Regions from separate parts of the Oceanobacillus kimchii X50 genome, predicted to be linked through region 2. Evidence: a T-box and tRNA genes for the amino acid it is inferred to sense, from the RefSeq annotation. Region 2 holds a T-box; the other holds one or more tRNA genes.
What was found. The T-box of region 2 lies ahead of C794_RS10935 (valine--tRNA ligase). A T-box ahead of a tRNA ligase gene usually reads a tRNA of that ligase, here a tRNA-Val.
Positions count from the first base shown of each region.

Region 1: it has a tRNA-Val gene. The T-box ahead of C794_RS10935 (valine--tRNA ligase) is inferred to sense a tRNA for this amino acid. The anticodon was not compared.

Region 1 is NZ_CM001792.1:1,267,091-1,270,521, forward strand. Features, by position in the region: gene C794_RS06735 (ABC transporter ATP-binding protein) at 1-756, opposite strand, end outside; tRNA gene C794_RS06740 (tRNA-Val) at 1,323-1,395, shown strand; gene C794_RS06745 (YrhK family protein) at 1,605-1,883, opposite strand; gene C794_RS06750 (YjzC family protein) at 2,121-2,306, shown strand; gene C794_RS06760 (GNAT family N-acetyltransferase) at 2,872-3,431, shown strand, end outside.
Region 2 is NZ_CM001792.1:2,074,708-2,078,138, forward strand. Features, by position in the region: gene C794_RS10935 (valine--tRNA ligase) at 1-1,180, opposite strand, end outside; T-box leader at 1,227-1,457, opposite strand; gene C794_RS10940 (hypothetical protein) at 1,608-1,796, shown strand; gene ysxE (spore coat protein YsxE) at 1,793-2,791, opposite strand; gene spoVID (stage VI sporulation protein D) at 2,864-3,431, opposite strand, start outside.

The DNA of each region.
Region 1 (3,431 bases), 810 kb from region 2:
AATTAAGCTCACATTCATTACAAGTAGAAGTATAGGACCTGTGGATTCAATAATACGAAATGTTTTCTTGGTTGCATCAGCTAGCTCAGTATTCGCAATTCCAAATCTATCCTCTTCAAAGCCTCTGCGTGAAAATGCTTTAATTAATCGCATTCCAGCAAGGTTTTCCTGCATGACTCTATTTACGTTATCTACATTCCCTTGGACTTTCGTAAATAACTTACTCGTAATCTTCAAAACAAATAATAAGAAGATAACAAGCAGGGGAACGGTTACTAAGAATATCGCTGCTAATTGTGCATTTACAATAAAAGCCATGATAACTCCACCAATTACAGTAAGTGGAGCTTTCGCCATAATACGTAATGCCATAAAAATCGTATTTTGAATTTGGCGGATGTCATTAGTGAATCTGGTTACTAAGGCAGATGTCGGATATTGATTTAAATTGGCGAAAGAGAAATCTTGAATCTTTTCAAACAGTTTTTGACGAATATCATATCCATATGCAAAACTGACATGGGAGGAAATAAAGGAATTAATGATTCCAGAAACAAGTGAAAGTAAAGCCAATCCAATCATGATACCGCCCCAAAAACCAATATTGCCTAAATCTTGGTTCTCAATGCCTTGGTTAATCATGAACCCTAAAAATAAAGGAAGCAGCAATTCTACAGCTAACTCAACCAACATTAGTAGAAATGCTACAATAGAAGGAACTTTATAAGGTTTTATAAATGAAAAAACATTTCTCAATAATTATCCACCTTCAATTTCAGATAAAAAACAATTTTTTACTATTATAAGACGATAAAGCTTTATTATCCAGTAATTTATTTCGGTATGCGAAATTTTTATAAATGATCTTGGATATTTTTAATATGATGATATAAGTTGAAATTAGAACAAAAAATAGAGTGCTTGCGAATAGATGAACACGTTCAAATATTTTATAAGCACTTTCTGTATTTACCCAGAAAAAGACTTTTTCAATCCATTATATATTTTGATTCAAATTAGTGATAGGACTTGAGGTTACTGACAGTACTTGATTCGAAAAAATTCATCGGGACTTCGTCCTATGATAATGAAGATGAAATGTATTAAAAATTCTACTTTTTAGAAACACTTGATGAAAGTTGTATAAAAAAATAAAAGTTAGTATTTGTATATGGGAGAATTAAAGAATGTTAGTTATGAATAACACGAGAAATGTATTTGTACAGTAGTCAAAGGTGAAAGTGAACGAATAGGTGTGGAGAAACAAATGCTTGTCATAGGTAGATAGAGCGGGTATAATATTTTGTAGTTACATATTTTATGATTCCGTAGCTCAGCTGGGAGAGCGCCACCTTGACAGGGTGGAGGTCGTTGGTTCGAGCCCAATCGGAATCATCCTTAATAACTATTGATATAAAAGGCTTTCTCTTCTTTATGAAGGAAAGCCTTTCTTCTTTGTATATCCAAAATGCCGACATTTTGCCGACCAATTCCTATATTTTATTGGTTTTTGCTGTTTCCTAAAAGTGCATTATCTAGTTTCTGTTGCAATTTTATCTGCTTCTTCGATAGCATGACCATAAAAATTCATAGTTGTTGAAATATCACTTCCTTCTGTAAATCCAAGTTTTTCTTAGTATTTTCAGTAAAGGTCGAATGGTTAGAGATAGACTTCCTAATAAGTATGCAACATTTCCATAGAAGTCTGTAATAGCGAAAAAGTTTAATATGCTACCTGTAACGAAAAATATTCCTACTAATACATCTCCTATTAATTGTAAGAAATTATATTTTTCTTGAAAGTAAACTTCTAGTGATTGGCTATATATGCTAAAGTCTTGTTTATTTCCTTCTTTATAATTTTTTATTCTTGGTATTTGCATATATGTAATCTTCTCCCAATTTTTGCTATATTAATTCCCTTAAAATTCAAATTTTTACTCTACCTCAAGAAGGAATCATTCTATAGTCATGAACAATTAAGTATGAATAATTAAAGATATTATGACGTACGAACTAATTTTAATTTTTTTAGTTTATTTGAAGAAAATAGTGGAATACATTTTACATAGAAAAGTTAGTTTCATAGCTTTTCTAAATAATTTAGGAGGTGGAGAGACATGGCTAACAATCAAACTTACAAAACAGGAGAAAAAGCACCGGAGAGCGGAACATTTAAAGTTAAAAGTTTAGTGAACGGCGGATCAACTAATCAAGATAATACTGAAATTAGAGTTGAAGAAGGCGAGCAATTTCCTCCTTCTCCATCTAGTAATGAAGCTGCCAATTGGGTAAAAGTATCATAAAAAAGAAAAAGCCCTCCTATGGGGGGCTTAATTTCAAACTTTAAGTCTACGTAGTATTGCACCAATCCCAAACAAAACTAATACCCTAAAACCACGATTAGCTACTTCACTTAAAAAACTATTCCATTGGAGTATTTGATTTACGTTTAGATGAGGATTAGCATTCATAGAAGCAATATACCTATATGTGATATCACCAGTCGAATAAATTAGATATATAAAAGCAAAAATTGTAAAAATGTTCGCTATATTTATTAATCGCTTGTTTTTACTATTATCCATTATTTTTTCCTCTACATTTTCCCAAACTCATTTCATTTTAGCTCATTTTCTCTTATCACACAAATCCAAAGGGGAGCCTACCCTATTAACTGAGTAGGTTATTCACCATAAGATCCCATAAGGTCTGTATTTTCTTCTAAGTTCTTCTTGGTTAATATTATTAAATGAATAGTATCATATACCTACGGCGTCTATTTCTAATAAATCTATTTCATCCCACTCTTTTTTGTGTTAACTTTTATGAAATGTAGTTGTATAATTACTGATAAGAGGAGTATACATAATGGCATTAAGATTAGAAAAAATAACAAAAGATTTCAATGATATCAATAAACTTAAGAGATTATTTATAAAAGCATTTCCGAAGAATGAGAGGTTGCCACTTTGGTTTCTTTTAATGAAAGCTGACAAAGATTTTGTTGATTTTATAGGTTTTTATGATGAAGATGACTTTATTGGGTTTACTTATTTAATAACTAATAAGGATTTGACATTTGTTTTGTATTTGGCAATTGATAGTAGTCAAAGATCAAAAGGGTATGGGGGAGCAGTACTTTCGAAGATTAAAGAACTGTATCCAAATAATCGTCTAATTCTCAATATAGAGGCTATCATTTCTAATTCTCAAAACTATGAACAAAGAGTAAAAAGAAAGAACTTTTATATAAAAAATGGGTACGTCAATTCTGGAATCATGTTAAAAGAAAACAAAGATTATTTTGAAATTATGATTAATCAAAATGAATTAATCGAGAAAGAGTACTCTGAATTAATTCAAAGATATTCGGGTATATTCTTTATGTTTGTTAAGCCTAAGTTTATACCATATATAAATGATGAAAA
Region 2 (3,431 bases):
CCGGAACAAAGTTTACTTTTTGATGGGCATCTGCTTGCATATCTAATGCTGATTTTGATAATGGATCCATTTTAACAAACCACTGTGTTGAAAGATAAGGTTCAACTACTGCTCCACTACGTTCAGAATGGCCTACCTGATGGGAACGCTCTTCAATTTCGAACAATACTTCTTGTTCCTGAAGATCATTTACGATTTGTTTACGACATTCAAAACGATCTAATCCTTGATATTTCCCAGCATTTTCATTCATAGATCCATCTTCATTCATCACTAGAATACGTTCTAATTGATGTCTGTTACCTATTTCAAAATCATTCGGATCATGTGCAGGTGTTATTTTTACTGCACCAGAACCAAGTTCCATATCAACATAATCGTCTGCTACAATTTCTATTTCTCTTCCGACGATAGGCAAAATAACTGTCTTACCGATTAGATGCTGATACCGCTCATCTTTCGGATGAACAGCAACTGCTGTATCTCCTAGCATCGTTTCTGGGCGTGTTGTAGCAATTTCAATAGTTTCATCACTACCTTTAATTGGGTAGCGCATATGATAAAACTTTCCTTGAACTTCTTCGTAAATTACTTCAATATCCGATAGAGCTGTCTTCGTGGACGGATCCCAGTTAATTATATATTCACCACGATAAATGAGCCCTTTCTCATATAACTTAACAAACACTTCTCGAACCGCATCAGACAATCCCTTATCTAATGTAAAACGTTCTCTTGAGTAATCTAGACCTAGCCCAAGTTTTTCCCATTGTGAACGAATAAAACTAGCGTATTCTTCTTTCCATTCCCATGCTTTTTCTAAAAATTTCTCACGACCTAATTCATAACGATTCGTGCCTGATTCTTTTAATCTTGCCTCAACTTTTGCTTGAGTGGCAATTCCAGCATGGTCCATTCCAGGAAGCCATAATACATCATATCCTTGCATACGCTTCATTCGTGTAATCGTATCTTGCATTGACGTATCCCATGCATGCCCTAAATGTAAACGCCCAGTTACATTTGGAGGTGGAATAACGATTGAATATGGCTCCTTATCAGGATCTCCAGTTGCTTCAAAAAACTTTCCATCTAACCAAAATTGATAGCGTCCTTGTTCTACTTCCTTAGGATTATACTTTGGAGGAAGTGATTGCTTGTTCCCTTTGTCCTGTTCCATTTAGAAACCTCCTTTTAATAAAGCAAAAAAACCCTTTTCATCCTTAAAAAAGGACGAAAAGGGTATAATTTCCGTGGTACCACCTTTGTTTACAAACCAGTCACTGTTTGTACACTCATGTTTGGATAACGGTCAATATACCGGTCTCTCTTACTGATTTTTTCAGAGAAACTGCATCAAGGACGACTTCAAGAACAATGTACTTAGGAAATTTCCAGCTCAAGATTTCCCTCTCTATAAGTGTTAATTCTTTACTACTCCCTATCTTCGCATTTATTTTGCTTATTCGTATTTTTATTTTATATGGAAGTTCTAGTAGCGTCAACTCTTATTTATTATAGGCACGAAACAAGCTTATTTATACATAGTATACTTTAGACCACCAAAAGGTGGGTACAATTCATATAATTTTAGGAGGTTTTTTGTTATGGCAAGGTTCTACCGTTTTCGACTTCCGCCTTGGGCACGAAAGTGTATTATTATTATTGAAGTATCCGTAACACCCATTATGGTATTCCAACTTGTTCGAACATTACTGATTCCAACTACGTTTGATATACTTTTAACTGGTTTATTAATTGGATTAGTAATTGCCTTTTATCTTGAATGGATTTAATTTGTATCAACATTTATCGTTTCGTACTCTTCTTGTATAAAATCGACCCATTTCATACCAAATTGTAATCGTCTAAAGTGTTGTTGAAGTTCTCTCGTTTGTTCCAACATGGATTTTTTAGTTCTTTGCTCTGTATAATTTTGAACAACACGTATATAATGAGCGGGATTTAATAAATTTATAGTTAACAAATGCATTTCTTTTACTGTAAGATGATTCGTTTTACGATATAACTTAAAAGCTTGCTGCATTTCTTCAATTGGTTGGTCATAATGTCCAGTAATATGTTGAAAATAGTTAGCAATATCACTAGAAGGATGGTCAAAACTTGCTTCTTCCCAATTCAATAAATATCCACCCCTGCAATGTGATGGTTCTAATTTTCCATGACATAAACTTTTTGACCAAGAAACACTCTCTTCTTCCAGTTCAAATATAGCATTCATTTTGTTTTGAAGTAACTCAGAAGCGTGTACGACACCTTTATACTGAGAACATGCAATTAATTCAAAAGGTGACATGTATCTTCTGCTTTCAAAGTGAACAATATTTTCTTTCAGACTATCTGGAATATTTCTACAAAATGATTGGAATCCTTCAAAGTCCTTTTTCATTTTATCGATCTGAATGCGTTCTGTTTGCTTCGTTTTTTTGTGGATTAAGGCTAGTGTTTGCATTGTACTCTCGATCTGATAATTAATATCCATGTTTCTAGGAATATCAACCCATGGAGTTAAATAATAATAAAAATGTTCATGTTTTTGATAAAGTGAACCGTCTTTCGTTACATAAACAGGTAGGATTTCAGAGATATTTTTTTCGCTAGCAACATGATAAATACTAACCCATGATTCGATGGTATTTTCATTAAGATAGCTTCGCTTTAGAGCGTAGTCCCGCATTCCATCATGTACTCGAAAAAGTCGACTTGAAACTTTTTCGATTTCTAAAGGATAAATGCTGTAATGTCCGAGTACTTCTTTTAGTATCTCCACCTATCATCCCCCCTTACGATACACTTGACTTTTTATGTATACCTACGCAAAACTTGTTTGCGCAGGACCTCCTTATTTTGGAGGGATATACAGTAATTGACCTTGATTCACTTCAAAATCTGACTCTAATTGATTATGTTTGATTAATTGTAAAGGACTAATAGCAAACCTCTGTGCAATGGTTTCTATTGTATCATCCTCTTGAACAATACAAAGACGCATTTTTGTATACTGTTCTTCTTCTGCATTACGGAATATATCAGACAAATAGGTTACATCTTCCGGACTCTCTTCATTATCGAGAATATCAAGAACTTTCTCTTCCTGATCATCATTAACTTCATAATCAGTTTCTTCTACATACTCATCATCTTCTTCTTCTTCCGGTGATGCTTCTACTTCCGAGATACTTTGAAAGTACTCTGATAGCGGTTGTGACTTGACCTTCCATCGATCAGGGTCATCATCATTTGAATGTTCATTTTCATCTTTATTTTCCACTGTTCTCTCTAGATTTACTGTTGCATCTTCTTGGATTGGATGTTCTATTTCAAAAGAAAACGAATCCTCTTCTTCTGAGTCTTCCCTGGCTGATTCTGCTTCTAAATTATTATCTTGTTGTATACCTTTAATATCTATA